2 regions of the Marinobacterium aestuarii genome follow, and region 1 is predicted to be linked to the other one. Evidence: predicted binding sites of a transcription regulator. Region 1 holds the regulator's gene; the other holds the start of a gene.

Region 1 (7,420 bases):
GACTGTCGGTCATGTCCGGTATTTCCTTGTGACGGCGAATATAGCGCAGCGCCGTTTCCACCGTGATATCCGGTCGGATGGTCACGGTGTCGGTGTTCATCAGGCCGCCGGCGGTGTCCTCGTCATAGGACAGAACCTGCTCGACCCGGGTGCGGTTCTGGATGTCCATGGTCTGCAGCAGTTCGCGCATGATGCGCTCCGGCAGCTGCTGCAGCAGGTCGGCCATGTCGTCAATATCCAGGCCTTCGGTGATCTCGAGGACTTCCCGGGTTTCCATGCGGCTCAGAATTTCGGCCTGGACGTCATAGCCCAGGTGCTGCAGCACATCCCCTTCCAGATCCTTGTTGACCAGGCCCCAGAGCAGCTGGCGCTCCTTGGGCGGGGACTTGTCCAGCAGATGGGCGATCTCCACCGGGCGCAGGCTGTTATTCAGCGTATAGCGCACCTGACGCAGTTCACCGCTGTCCATGGCGGCGTTCAGTCGTTCAATCGGCGAGAGAGGCTCTTTGCTGCTCATGACATCCTTGCGCTGCCCAGGGGCTGGTCTGGAAGGGGGAGCTCAAATGGCTTTGCCCCGGGTGCCGTGCTGGGCGGTTCGGGCCTGATGGCCGGGCTGGGAATGACAGTATACCGGAATCAGGGGGCGGGTATCAGCGGGGGCGGGCGTCGGGCGGGGTGCAAAAACGGTTTTTTTATTCGCCTTCACCAAAATAGTCGTCGATAAGGGCGGTGACGGCATCAATGGCGGCCTGCTCGTCTTCTCCCTCGGCGCGAATCAGCAGTTCGGTGCCTTTGCTGGCGGCGAGCATCATCACAGACATGATGCTTTTGCCGTCGACTTCGCGGCCGTCCTTGTTGATGCGGATCTGGCTGGAAAATTTCCCGGTGGTGCTGATGAGCTTGGCGGCAGCACGGGCGTGAAGTCCCAGCTTATTTATAATAGTGACGTGCTTTTCGATCATGCCGGGCCTTGTCCTCGATCAATATATCCGTTTGTCCCGCGGTTAATTCAGTTCGCGATGACGAACATGCACATTATCCACAGACCGCCGGAAATGACCAGCGAGTTGCTCTGCGATAAAGACCGAGCGGTGTTGCCCGCCGGTACAGCCGATGCCGATGGTGATATAGCTGCGGTTGTTGCTCTTGAAGCGCGGTAGCCATTTGGCGATGAAGTCCCGGATGTCGCCGGTCATTTCCGCCACTTCCGGGGCCTGTTCGAGAAAGCGGATGACGGGATCGTCGAGGCCGGTAAAGCCGCGCAGCTCCGGAATCCAGAAGGGGTTCGGCAGTACCCGCACATCGAAGGTGAAGTCGACATCCAGTGGCACACCGTGTTTGAAACCAAAGGATTCGAACTGGACCGAGAGCTGCTGTTCGGTGCGCTGGGATACGCGCAGCTTGATGCTGTCCCGCAGGTCGTACAGCTTCAAGCGGGTGGTGTCGATGCGCAGGTCAGCCATATTGGCGATGGGTTCGAGCAGTAGCCGCTCGTTTTTTATCGCCTGCTGCAGGCCTGTGTTCTCGCCGGACAGTGGGTGCTTGCGCCGCGTGGCGCTGTAGCGTTTGAGCAGCGTCGGGTCCGAGGCGTCCAGGTAAAGGACCTCGGTATTGACCTCGGCATAGCGGGTGCGCATCTTCTTGAGCAACTTGGGGAACTGACGCAGGTTGCTCAACAGGTTGCGGGCATCAATGCTGACCGCCAGTTTCTCCGGCGGCATAGGGTCCTTCAGCATTTGCTCGATCAGGCTGGGCAGCAGCAGGGCAGGAAGGTTGTCGATACAGTAGAAATCGACATCTTCCAGTGCTTGGAGCGCGGTGCTTTTGCCGGAGCCGGACAGGCCGCTGATGACCACCAGTTTCATGCTGGAGCCATCAGGCGGGATGCTGTGGGGGTAAGCAGGGCCTGTGACATGGGATTTGTACTCAGTGCGATGCCAGACGCAGGGCAGTATCGAATAGCTGCTGGTCAGAAGTGGTATCGCGAAGCGCTGTCAGTACTTCTGCGCGGCTGAAGAGTTCGGCCAGCATGGCCAGGGTTTGCAAATGTTCATCGCTGGCCTCGGAGGGCACCAGCAGTACAAAAAGAAGGTCCACCGGCTGGTTGTCGATGGCGTCAAAATCAATAGGTTCAGCGAGCTTGATCATCATGCCGCTGGCCTGGGTAGCGTTCTCAAGCCGGCAGTGTGGAATGGCGATGCCGCTGCCAATACCGGTGCTGCCAAGCCGTTCCCGGCCAATCAGGCCGCTGAAGATTTCTTCAGCGGCCAGCCCTTGTGCCTGCTCGGCGATCAAGTTACTGGCTGTTTCCAGTACACGTTTTTTGCTGCCCCCATCAAGGTTGCAGAATGTCAGAGCGGGGGTCAGCAGTTCATGCAGATACATGGGCTTATTTGTTTACCGTTATTTGTGGTTTTTGGTTTTTTCTTTGTGCTTGATGATTTGACGGTCAAGCTTGTCGGTCAGACCATCAATGGCGGCGTACATGTCCTGGTGTTCGTGAGTCGCAAACAACTTGCCTCCTGCAAGGTGAACATCGGCTTCGGCCTGCTGACGCAGCTTTTCTACACTCAGGGTAACCTGGACATTGGTGATGTTATCGAAGTGCCGCTCAAGCTTGCCGAATTTACTATGTACATACTCGTGCAGTGCATCGGTAAGTTCGACGTGATGTCCTGTGATGTTGATCTGCATAGTTTTCTCCTAGTCAACAGCGGCGAAAGATCGCCTTGTTTGCATCTCAATTAAACCAGACGCTTGCGCTCATTAGAAGGTGCAATATTCATTGCTTCACGGTATTTCGCCACTGTACGCCTGGCGACTTGAAAACCCTGCTCGTCAAGCAGCGTGGCGATCTTGCTGTCGCTCAGTGGTTTGGTGGTACTTTCCGCTGCCACCAGGCGCTTTATCAGCGCCCGAATGGCGGTGGAAGAGGCGGCGCCGCCGTCGCTGGTACCGACGTGGCTGGAGAAAAAATACTTCAGCTCGAAGATGCCCCGGGGGGTGTGCATGTACTTCTGGGTGGTGACCCGGGAGATTGTGGACTCATGCATCTCGACGGCCTCGGCGATGTCATGCAGCACCAGCGGCTGCATGGCCTCTTCGCCCTGCTCGAGAAAGCCCTCCTGGCGAACGACGATTTCCCGCGATACCTTCAGCAGGGTTTCGTTGCGGCTCTGCAGGCTCTTGATGAACCAGCGTGCTTCCTGCAGGTGGTTCTTCAGATAGGTGTTGTCGGAGCTGTTGTCGGCGCGTCGGATCAGATCCGAGTACTGGGTGTTGATGCGCAGGCGCGGCGCTGTGTCGGGGTTGAGCGCGACCGTCCAGAAGCCCTTGACCTTGGTGACCACAACATCGGGTATCACATATTCGGCGGTGCTGGTGGTGATGCTGGCGCCGGGCTGTGGGTTCAGGCTCTGAATCAGCAGTATGACTTCCTGCAGCTGGTGTTCTTTCAGCCTTGTGCGGCGCAGCAGCTGTTTGTAATCCCGGCTGCCAAGCAGCTGGATAAACTCGCTGACCACGCGAATTGCTTCCTTGCGCCAGGGAGTCGACTCCGGTAGCTGACGCAGCTGAATGGCCAGGCATTCGCCCAGATCCCGGCCGCCGACGCCGGCGGGATCGAACTGCTGGATACGGTGCAGTACGGTTTCGATATCGTCGGAGTCGACGTCTTCGAAATCCTCCGGGTTTTCCTGCTTGAAGTGTTCCAGCAGTTCATCCAGAGATATACGCAGGTAACCGTTGGCATCGATGCCATCGACAATGCCTGTGGCGATAAAACGGTCCAGGTCGCTCATGGGTGTCAGGTTAAGCTGCCACTCCAGATGATCCTGCAGCGTTTCCTCCGCCGTATCATTGGACTCCATGCTGCCGTCGTCATCGCGGGCCGGGCCGCTGGGCTGGCTGCTCTGAAAGGTGTCGTCCCAGGAACTGTCGGTGCCAAGCTCCTCGGGGATGTCGTCATTCCAGCTGTCTTCGGCCTGGGGGCTGTCGTCGCTGGCGGAGTTTTCCGCACTGGCGCGTTCGCCCTCGCTCTCGCTGGCCTTTTGTGGCGCCTCGGAGTTCTGGTGCTCGTTGTAATCGGCATCCGCTGCTTCGTCGTGATCCTCGTCGGAGGACTCGAGCATGGGATTGTTTTCGAGCGCTTCCTGAATTTCCTGCTGGAGGTCGAGTGTCGACAACTGCAGCAGGCGAATGGCCTGCTGTAACTGGGGCGTCATGGTCAGGTGCTGACCAATTTTTAGGTGGAGCCCTTGCTTCATAGAAAGACTGCGTTATCTGTGGGAGTGGGTCGAGTTGCTGTGCATTATATGCCTAACCGGGGGCGGGCGTCGTCTATCTGTCAGGCAGACTGAAGAAACACCGCCGCGGTGGTCATGCAGCGCCAAAAAAAGAGATATCACCCAGTCCGGGCTTAAAGCCTGAATTGTTCGCCCAGGTAGGCGGCCTTGACCTGCTTGTTGGCGATGATGTCCGCCGGTGTGCCCTGGGCCAGAATGCCGCCTTCGCTGACGATATAGGCGTGTTCGCAGATGTCGAGGGTTTCGCGCACATTGTGATCGGTGATCAGGACGCCGATGCCCTTGGTCTGCAGGTGGCGGATGGTGTTCTTGATATCGTTGACCGAAATGGGGTCCACCCCGGCAAAGGGCTCGTCGAGCAGAATAAAGGTCGGCTCGGTGGCCAGGCAGCGGGCAATCTCGACCCGGCGACGCTCGCCGCCGGACAGCGCCATGCCGAGGCTGTCGCGGATGTGCACAATGTGGAATTCTTCCAGCAATTGCTCAAGACGCTGCTCGCGGCCGGCGCGGTCAAGATCCTTGCGGGTCTCGAGGATGGCCATCAGGTTGTCACGCACGCTGAGCTTGCGAAAAATGGACGCTTCCTGGGGCAGGTAGCCCAGTCCCTTGCGGGCACGGCCGTGCATCGGCAGGGAGGTGATGTCCTGGTCGTTGAGCAGTACCTGGCCCTGATCGGCGTTAACGAGCCCGACAATCATGTAGAAGCAGGTGGTCTTGCCGGCCCCGTTGGGGCCCAGCAGCCCCGTAATCTGGCCGCTTTTCAGGCTCAGTGAAACATCCCGTACAACGGCCCGGCCCTTGTAGCTTTTGGCCAGCTGGCGCGCTTCCAGTGTGCTGGTCATTGCGCCGCCCCTTTGGGCTGGATGACCATCTGCACACGGCCCTGGCCGCCTTCGCCGCTGAAGGCGTTGACCAGGGATTTGTCGAGGTTGTAAACGATCTTCTGCCCGGTAAAGGTGTCTTTCTGCTGCACCACCCGGGCCTTGCCGGTGATGGTGATTTCCTGGCGATTGACCTGGTAGTCCATGCGCTCGCCATAGGCATTGGTCACCGGCTTGTCTTTGGCCGCCTGTTGCTCGAACTTGACATCCCCCGTGGCCAGAATGCGATTGACGCCGGATTCGCTGCGGTGCAGGTCAACATTGCGGGCGTTGATTTTCAACGTGCCCTGGGCAATCTCGACATTGCCGCTATAGGTGGTGATGCCGGTGTTGTCATCGATGGTGGCGGTGTCGGCGCTGACATGGATCGGCTGGTTGCGATCGGTCGGCAGGGCCAGACTGGTGCCGGAAAGACTCAGGGACAGCAGGGCTGCCAGCCAGAGGCGGGTATTATTTGGTTTCATAGCGTCCCTCGACATCGGACAGTAGCTCGACTTGGCGGCTATTCAGGTAAGCCTTCATGCCATTGGCCCGGGTTTCACCCCCCTGGCTGAACAGCGTGACGGCGGTGTCTGTTTCGATAAATTGTTCTGATGGCATCAGGGTCAGTGCTTCGGTTTCCAGCCGCAGCGGTGTGCTGCTGGCGCCTTTGTCACTGCTGCTCTGTACGCGCACGGCGCCGTTGAGCCGGACCTGCTCGTCACTGTCCTGCATCCGGCCCTGCTGGGCGCTGATCAGCACCTCGCCCCGACTATCGTTGCGAAACAGCACTATGTCCGGCGTCCGGGCGCGCAGTTCGCCGGGCTGCGGGTAGTGTTCGAGCTGCGGCGATCTGAGCTCCTGATGCAGCTGTCCGCGGGCATCGAACTGGCGAATGGTGGCATCGCGCAGATAGTAGTCCGTATCGGCGCTGCCTGGTGTTAGCTCGGGTGCTGCTGCCTCAGTGGGGGCGCGATCGGCCCCCCAGTAAAGCAGTATTGGTGCCAGCAGGGCGGTGGCGAGGATAAGACGCGTCCGGCTGCTCAACATGATCTAGAGGTACTCGCTAATAAGGGACTCGAGCTGGCCACGGGCGCTGAGTATCTGCTCGCAGAATTCGCGTCCCGCGCCTGCGCCGCCTGCCCGCTGGGTGCACCAGTGTGCATGCTGCAGCATCAGCGGATGGCCGTTGGGAACTGTAGCGCCAAAGGCGACGGCGCGAATGGCTGCAAGATCCGGCCAGTCATCGCCGATATAGGCGGTGGTGTCGCTGTCGTGCGCCGTCTGGGCCCAGATTTCCTTGAGTGCGACCAGCTTGTCTTCACGCCCCTGCAGCAGATGGGTAATGCCCAGTGCCTTGGCACGCATTTCCACCTGGGGTGAGCGGCGACCGGTAATAATGGCGGTTTCGATGCCGGCCTGCTGCAGCAGCTTGATGCCCAGGCCGTCCAGGGTATTGAAGCTTTTTACTTCGGAGCCATCGGGGAGGAAATCAAGATGACCGTCGGTCAGCACGCCGTCGACGTCAAACACCGCCAGGGTAACCTTGCGCAGGCGTTCAACCAGTTCACTGGGTAGTGACGCAGAGGGGTTGTAAAGGCTCATCAGATCACTCCTGCCTTGAGCATGTCGTGCATGTTCAGGGCGCCGACCGGGCGACGGTTCTCGTCCACCACCAGCAGGGCGTTGATCTGGCGTGACTGCATCACCTGCAACGCCTCGGCGGCCAAAATGCCGGCGGCGACCGTGGTGCAGTCCGGTGTCATGACCTCGCTGATGGGCGTGTTCTTCAGGTCGATGTCGCGATCCAGAGTGCGGCGCAGGTCACCGTCGGTAAAGAGACCGCACAGGCGGCCTTCGCTATCGGTCACCGCGGTCATGCCCAGGCGCTTGCGGGTTACTTCCAGCAGCGTCTGATTAATCGAAGTATCGCTGCTGACGCAAGGGATATCGTCGCCGGTGTGCATCAGGTCGCTGACCTTGAGCAGCAGGCGGCGCCCCAAACTGCCGCCGGGGTGGGAAAAGGCAAAGTCTTCGGCGCTGAAACCGCGGGCTTCCAGCAGGGCGATGGCCAGGGCATCTCCCATCACCAGCTGAGCCGTGGTGCTGGACGTTGGCGCCAGGCCCAGGGGGCAGGCTTCGCGCTCGACACCGATATGCAGGCTGGCATCCGAGGCCTGGGCCATGGTGGAGTTGGGGTTGGCCGTAATGCTGATCAGGGGGGCATTCATGCGTTTGATCAGGGGTAAAATGGTC
Region 2 (7,420 bases), 660 kb from region 1:
CCGGTCGGGGACGGAGCTACGCGGGTACGTACTGTCATCGTTATCCTGAAAGCTATAATCGAGTTAGCGAAATGACGCGCATTATAACGCCGCACCCAGACTTGGGACAGTCAAGTACCGGCGGACATCCCTGACGGCGTCGAAAATTTATCGCAAGAAAGGCATGTTTCATGCATATATTTTCAGTCACAGGATTTTGTTTGCCTGACTGAATGCACCCAGGAGCCCCCGTTAGAATGAAAAGCCCTCCATCGATAAAAGTATTGGTGATTGATGAGGATCGTGGCCGAGCCGCGCTGCTTGAACAGTCGCTGCGCGATCAGGGATATGAGGTGCTGGCACGACTGGACAATACCGATCTGCTGGCCGACCGGGTGGAGGAGCTTCACCCCGACATGATCATTATCGATCTGGACTCCCCCAGCCGGGATGTGCTGGAAAACATGGCGCTGCTGAATGACCGTTCACCGCGCCCGGTGGTCATGTTCGCCGAACAGGGCGACAGCGATACCATTTCAAAGGCCATCCGCTCCGGCGTCAGCGCCTACGTGGTCGACGGGCTTGAATTTGGCCGCATCAGCTCGATTCTGGATGTCGCCGCCGCGCGTTTTCGCGAGTTCCAGGCGTTGCGTCGCGAGCTGGTCGAGGCACGCTCGGAGCTGGCCGATCGAAAACTGATCGAAAAGGCCAAGGGCCTGGTGATGAAACGTCACAAATGCCCTGAAGACGAAGCCTTCAAGGCGATGCGCCGCATGGCGATGGATCAGCAAAAGCCGCTGGCCGAAATCGCCCGCAACATTATTGCCGTGATGGAAATCATCTGATCTGAACACGCTGCCCGCCCCGACCGCGGCGCACCGTTTGCATCCGACCCAATATGGATACCCGCTATGCCTGACCTTAGATTGCCCAGCCCTTTGCCGGCACCGGAAAAACCGCAACTGACACTGGGCTTCGTGCCCCTGATCGACGCCTGCCCGCTGATCCTGGCGCTGGAACTGGGATACTTCCGCGACTGCGGCCTGGACGTCAGCCTGAGCAAGGAGGCCTCTTGGGCCAGCATCCGCGACAAGGTGCAGCTGGGCCTGCTGGATGCCGCCCAGATGCCGGCGGGCATTCCGCTGGCCGCAGCCCTGGGGCTCGGCTACGGCCAGAACCCGCTGGTCTGCACCATGGGTCTGGGCCTCAACGGCAATGCCATTACCCTAAGCAGTGCGCTCCATGAAGCCCTGCAACAGGCGCCGGATTTCGGCACCGACCCCGCCTGCGCAGGCGCGGCCCTGGCCTGGTACCTGCGCGAACATCCCCAAGAGCGCCCCACCTTCGCCACCGTGTATACCCACTCGATGCACAGCTTTCTGCTGCGTTACTGGCTCAACGCCTGCGGTATCGACCTGCAGCGCATTCGCCAGGTGGTGGTGCCGCCGCCCCAGATGGTGGATGCACTCAAGCGCGGCCTGATCGATGCGTTTTGCGCCGGCGAGCCCTGGAACAGTGTCGCCCAGCAACAACAGGTCGGCCGCGTGCTGATCAGCGGCCACCAGATCTGGCATAACGCGCCCGACAAGGTGCTGGGCACCACCGCCCACTGGGCCCGCCAGCACCCGGACAGCCTGCAGCTGCTCATCATGGCACTGCTGCGAGCCTGCGCCTGGCTGGATGAAGCCGGCAATCGCAGCCGCATGCTCGACATTCTGGGCCAGCCACAGTACCTGGGCGCCGGTCTGATAACACCGGATCCCGGTATCGGCCGGCATCAGTTCTTTGGCAGTGCCGCCAACTTCCCCTGGCAGTCCCAGGCACGCTGGCTGCTGGAGCAAATACAGCAGGGCCAGCCCAGCCCCCGCAGCGGTGCAGAACTGGATGAACTGGCGCGCTCGACCTACGACAGCAGCCACTTTCGCCTGGCCAGCGCCGCCCTGCAGCTCAACCTGCCGCTGAACGACAGCAAGCTTGAAGGCATGCACGACAGCCCCTGGGAGGTTGCCGGCAACCAGGGCCCCCTCAGCCTGCCCAAAGACAGGCGCTTCGATCCGAGCGCCCAGCCTGTAACGGCTGAGCAATAAGAGTGCAGCACGCCAGCACCACTGACTTGCCGCAGTGCACAACAGAGCGCACAAAAATCACGCAACATAATTTAATCCATATATTTCAATGATTTAAATTTGTGGCACGGCTTATGCAATATCCTGAACAGTTTTGTTAAAAAGCAGTTTCAGGCAAAGGCGCCTGTAGCGGGACACGTATTTGGTCCCGTTGCAGGCGCCTTTTTGTTTGCAATTCAAGGAGCCAGACCATGCCACTCAACACCGCCCCGAGCACCACCTCCGTCCGCCCCCGTCGCACCCTGCTTAAGCAGGCGATGATCACCGCCGGCGCCCTGTCGCTGTCATCCCTCATGACCCTCAGTCTGGCCCAGGCCGCAATAGGCCCGCCTGAAAAGGAAGACCTGAAATTCGGTTTTATCAAGCTCACCGACATGGCGCCGCTGGCCATCGCCTACGAAAAGGGCTATTTCGAGGATGAAGGCCTGTTCGTACAGGTCGAAGCCCAGGCCAACTGGAAGGTACTGCTGGACCGCGTGATCGACGGCCAGCTCGACGGTGCCCATATGCTGGCGGGCCAGCCACTGGGGGCGACCATCGGCTACGGCACCCAGGCCCATATCATTACCGCCTTCAGCATGGACCTTAACGGCAACGGCATCACCGTCTCCAACGATATCTGGGAGCGCATGAAGCCGCATATCCCCAAGGATGCCGACGGCCGGCCGGTACACCCCATCAAGGCCGATTACCTGAAACCGGTGGTCGACGAATTCAAGGCCCAAGGCAAGCCCTTCAACATGGGCATGGTCTTCCCGGTCTCGACCCATAACTACGAGCTGCGCTACTGGCTCGCCGCCGGTGGCATACACCCCGGCTTCTATGCGCCCCACAAGGGTGATATCAGCGGCCAGCTCAGTGCCGATGCCCTGCTGTCGGTCACGCCGCCGCCACAGATGCCCGCCACACTCGAAGCCGGCACCATTCATGGCTACTGCGTCGGTGAGCCCTGGAACCAGCAGGCGGTATTCAAGGGCATAGGCGTGCCCATCATCACCGATTACGAAATCTGGAAGGACAACCCCGAAAAAGTGTTCGGCGTATCCAAGGCCTGGGCCGATGCCAACCCCAACACCCACCTGCGCGTCGTCAAGGCCATGATCCGTGCCGCCAAGTGGCTGGACGCCAACGACAACGGTAACCGCCCCGAAGCCGTTGAGATTTTGTCCCGGCCTGAATATGTCGGTGCTGATTATGAAGTTATCGCCAATTCCATGACCGGTACCTTCGAATACGAAAAAGGTGACATACGCGAGGTGCCCGATTTCAACGTCTTCTTCCGCCATAACGCCACCTACCCCTACTACTCGGACGCCATCTGGTACCTGACACAGATGCGCCGCTGGGGCCAGATCGAGGATGCCAAGCCGGACAGCTGGTTTATGGATATCGCCAAGAAGGTCTATCGCCCGGACATCTACGCCCAGGCGGCCCAGTCCCTGATCGAGGAAGGCAAGATGGAGGCCTCCGAGTTCCCGGACTTCGGCACTGAAGATGGCTACCGCGCGCCCCAGACCCACTTTATAGATGGCATCACCTACGACGGCCACAGCCCCAACGACTACCTGAAAAAATTCGGTATCGGCCTCAAGGGCGACGACAAAATCTGAGCTTAACCGGCGCAGGCAGCACGCCTGCGCCTCCGTTGTGGAGCAATAACCGTGAGCACTACAAGTCCCCAAAGTCACCCTCTAAAGGCCCGCCGGCTGCGCCTGTCACTGCGCGCACCCAGTGCCGACAGCGTCACTCGCATCGCCCGTGCCCTGCTGCTGCCGCTGCTCGGCCTGCTGGTGTTTGTGTTCGCCTGGCATATAGCCGCGCGCAATATCGATACTTCGCTGGGCAAGTTCCCAGGCCCGACCCAGGTGTATGAACAGTCCTTTGGCCTGATCGCCGACCACCAGCGCGAGCGCGGCCGCGAAGCCGCCTTTATGGAGCGCCAGGAAAAGCGCAATGCCGCCACTCTGGCCAAGGACCCCGGCGCCGAGGTACGGCTGCGCAACTACACCGGCAAACCCACCTTTGTCGATCAAATCGGCACCAGCCTGGTCACGGTACTGGCAGGCTTTGCCCTGGCCAGCCTGATCGCCATTCCGCTGGGCATCCTGATCGGCCTCAACGGCACCCTGTACGCGGCGCTTAATCCGCTGATTCAGCTGTTCAAGCCGGTCTCCCCCCTGGCCTGGCTACCCCTGGTCACCATGGTGGTCAGCGCGCTTTACGTCTCCGACGACCCCATGTTTGCCAAGTCCTTTGTTACCTCGCTGATCACGGTGTCCCTGTGCAGCCTGTGGCCAACGCTGATCAATACCGCCGTGGGGGTGTCGAGCATCAGCCAGGACCTTAAAAACGTCAGCAAGGTGCTGCGCCTGCCGTTCATGACCCACGTTCTCAAGATCGCCATTCCGGCCTCGATTCCTGCCATGTTTACCGGCCTGCGACTGTCGCTGGGCATCGCCTGGATGGTGCTGATCGCCGCCGAAATGCTGGCGCAGAACCCGGGGCTCGGCAAGTTCGTCTGGGACGAGTTTCAGAACGGCAGCTCCGACTCCCTCGGGCGCATCATGGTCGCGGTCCTGGTGATCGGCATCATCGGTTTTATGCTCGATCGCGCCATGCAGCTGCTGCAGAGCCGCATTTCCTGGGACAAAAACGCCGTCGTGCGCTAGTGCACTAGCCACCCAACAAGGAGACACCCCATGACTCACCTGGAACTTACCGGCGTAGCGATCGACTTTCCGACCCCCCGCGGCCCTTTTCGCGCCCTGGACGGCGTCAATCTGAAGATCGACCAGGGCGAATTCGTCTCCCTGATCGGCCACTCCGGCTGTGGCAAGTCCACAGTGCTCAACCTGGTTGCCGGCCTCTATGAGGCCACAGAGGGCGGTGTGGTACTGGAGGGCAAGGAGGTGCGCGAGCCCGGCCCCGAACGGGCCGTGGTGTTTCAGAACCACTCGCTGCTGCCCTGGCTCAGCGCCTACGAAAACGTCGAACTGGCGGTCAGGCAGGTATTTCGTAACAGCAAGACCCGCGCCGAAATGAAGGACTGGATCGAGCACAACCTGGAGCTGGTGCACATGAGCCACGCCCTGCACAAGCGCCCGGATGAAATTTCCGGTGGCATGAAGCAGCGCGTAGGCATAGCCCGGGCGCTGGCGATGCAGCCCAAAGTGCTGCTGATGGACGAACCCTTCGGCGCCCTGGATGCCCTGACCCGCGCCCATCTGCAGGACTCCCTGATGGAGATCCAGGCGCGGCTCAACAATACCGTGATCATGATCACCCACGATGTCGACGAGGCCGTGCTGCTGTCGGATCGTATCGTCATGATGACCAATGGCCCGGCGGCCACCGTGGGCGAGATCCTTAAAATTGAACTGGAGCGGCCACGCAACCGCATCGAACTGGCCGACGACGCCCGCTACAACCACTACCGCCACGAGGTGCTGAGTTTCCTGTACGAGAAGCAGCACAAGCCAGACCAGGACAACAGTCAGCGCAGTACGCCGAGCGGGAAGTCTGCCCCTACCAAACCCGCAACCGAAACCGCAATAACAACCGAAAGCGCAGTACTGGCACAGGACGTGCATTCATCCATGGCATCCACAGGAGAAACGACAGCCCCGGCTGCCGCCTGACCCACGGCAACGGCGCCAGGGGCCAGATAGCGGGTAAAAAGACAACTCCTGACGCACCGAAACAAGGCCCATAAAAGGGCAAACGCACCAAATTTGAACAATGGCGTTCAAGCCTTCCCGGCAACGGGAATCTTGGACGCCATTTTTTTTGCACTTTGCTGGCCCAGTAATGGATGAAGACCTATGACTGATCACACCAAGCTCAACCTGTTTGCCTTTAGCGGCAAAATGAAGATCCTGCACATGAGCTGGATCGCCTTCTTCCTGACGTTCTTTGTCTGGTTCAACTTCGCGCCCCTGCTGGGCGTGATCAAGACCTCCTTGGGACTGACCTCCGACGAAATCAAGACGCTGCTGATTCTCAACGTCGCCCTGACCATTCCGGCCCGCGTTCTGATCGGCATGCTGACCGACAAGTACGGCCCGCGCAATGTCTACGCCGCGCTGCTGTTCTTCTGCAGCCTGCCCTGCTTCATGTTCGCCCTGGCGCAGGACTTTACCCAGGCCGCCGTCGCCCGTTTCCTGCTGGGCTTTATAGGTGCAGGCTTCGTTGTCGGCATCCGCATGGTGAGCGAATGGTTCCCGGCCAACGAACTGGGTACCGCTGAAGGCATTTACGGCGGCTGGGGCAACTTCGGTTCCGCCGCCGCCGCCATGCTGCTGCCAACCCTGGCACTGATTTTTGGCGGCGAAGACGGCTGGCGCTATGCCGTGGCCACCACCGGTCTGCTGTGCCTGATCTTCAGCTTTGTGTGGTTTTTCAATGTGTCCGATACCCCCAAGGGTTCGACCTACTTCAAGCCCAAGCGTATCGGCGGGCTGGAAGTCACCAGCAAGGGCGACTTCGTTTTCCTGCTGATCATGAAAATCCCTCTCTATGCGGCCCTGGCGCTGCTGTGCTGGAAACTGTCGCCCCAGGGTGTATCGATTCTCAGCGCCACAGTCGCGTTCTTTATCTATATTGGCCTGGCGATCTTCTTCATTTATGACTGCTACAGCGCCTACAGCGTCAACCGGGAGATCTTCACCCAGCCGGTACCGGAAATGCACCGTTACAAGTTCAAGCAGGTTGCGGTACTGAATGTGCTCTACTTCGCCACCTTCGGTTCGGAGCTGGCCGTGGTCTCGATGCTGCCACTGTTCTTCGCCGACGTTTTCGAGCTGGACATGGTCTATGCCGGCCTGCTCGCCTCGGGCTATGCTTTCATGAACCTGATGTCCCGCCCGGCCGGTGGCCTGATCAGCGATCGCTGCGGACGCAAAGCCACCCTGCTGGTACTGACCGCGGGTCTTGCCCTGGGCTATGGTGTCATGTCGGTGATCGACAGCAGCTGGCCGCTGGCACTGGCCGTCATTGCCGCCATGGCCTGCTCCTTCTTCGTCCAGGCCGGTGAAGGTGCCGTCTTTGCCGTCGTGCCGCTGATCAAGCGCCGCCTCACCGGCCAGGTAGCTGGCATGACCGGCGCCTACGGCAATGTCGGTGCAGTGTTCTACCTGACAGTACTGTCCATGGTCAGCTACCAGACCTTCTTCATGGTCATTGCCGCCACCGCGGTACTGGGCTTTGCCGTCCTGCTGCTGCTGGAAGAACCCAAGGGGCACATGGCCGAAGTCAATGCCGATGGCAGTGTCGAGCTGATCAACGTCTCCTGATCAGCCTCTCCTGACTCAAGCGAC

Evidence for each region. Region 1 encodes sigma-54, which starts transcription at its own class of promoters, with help from an activator protein. Its sites were predicted from a motif close to TGGCACNNNNNTTGCTNT; they were not measured.
Region 2: A8C75_RS08740 (CmpA/NrtA family ABC transporter substrate-binding protein) is a predicted target of sigma-54. The motif match lies at 2,169-2,186, and genes of this name have one in related genera.

What each region holds. Positions count from the first base shown of each region.
Region 1 is NZ_CP015839.1:1,309,371-1,316,790, forward strand. It holds gene mgtE (magnesium transporter) at 1-517, opposite strand, end outside; gene A8C75_RS05765 (HPr family phosphocarrier protein) at 693-962, opposite strand; gene rapZ (RNase adapter RapZ) at 1,005-1,865, opposite strand; gene ptsN (PTS IIA-like nitrogen regulatory protein PtsN) at 1,927-2,385, opposite strand; gene hpf (ribosome hibernation promoting factor) at 2,404-2,694, opposite strand; gene A8C75_RS05785 (RNA polymerase factor sigma-54) at 2,745-4,265, opposite strand; gene lptB (LPS export ABC transporter ATP-binding protein) at 4,418-5,146, opposite strand; gene lptA (lipopolysaccharide transport periplasmic protein LptA) at 5,143-5,649, opposite strand; gene lptC (LPS export ABC transporter periplasmic protein LptC) at 5,636-6,214, opposite strand; gene A8C75_RS05805 (KdsC family phosphatase) at 6,218-6,769, opposite strand; gene A8C75_RS05810 (KpsF/GutQ family sugar-phosphate isomerase) at 6,769-7,420, opposite strand, start outside.
Region 2 is NZ_CP015839.1:1,973,759-1,981,178, reverse strand. It holds gene gltX (glutamate--tRNA ligase) at 1-38, opposite strand, end outside; gene A8C75_RS08750 (ANTAR domain-containing response regulator) at 237-824, shown strand; gene A8C75_RS08745 (CmpA/NrtA family ABC transporter substrate-binding protein) at 891-2,066, shown strand; gene A8C75_RS08740 (CmpA/NrtA family ABC transporter substrate-binding protein) at 2,399-3,715, shown strand; gene A8C75_RS08735 (ABC transporter permease) at 3,818-4,774, shown strand; gene A8C75_RS08730 (ABC transporter ATP-binding protein) at 4,805-5,743, shown strand; gene A8C75_RS08725 (NarK family nitrate/nitrite MFS transporter) at 5,927-7,396, shown strand.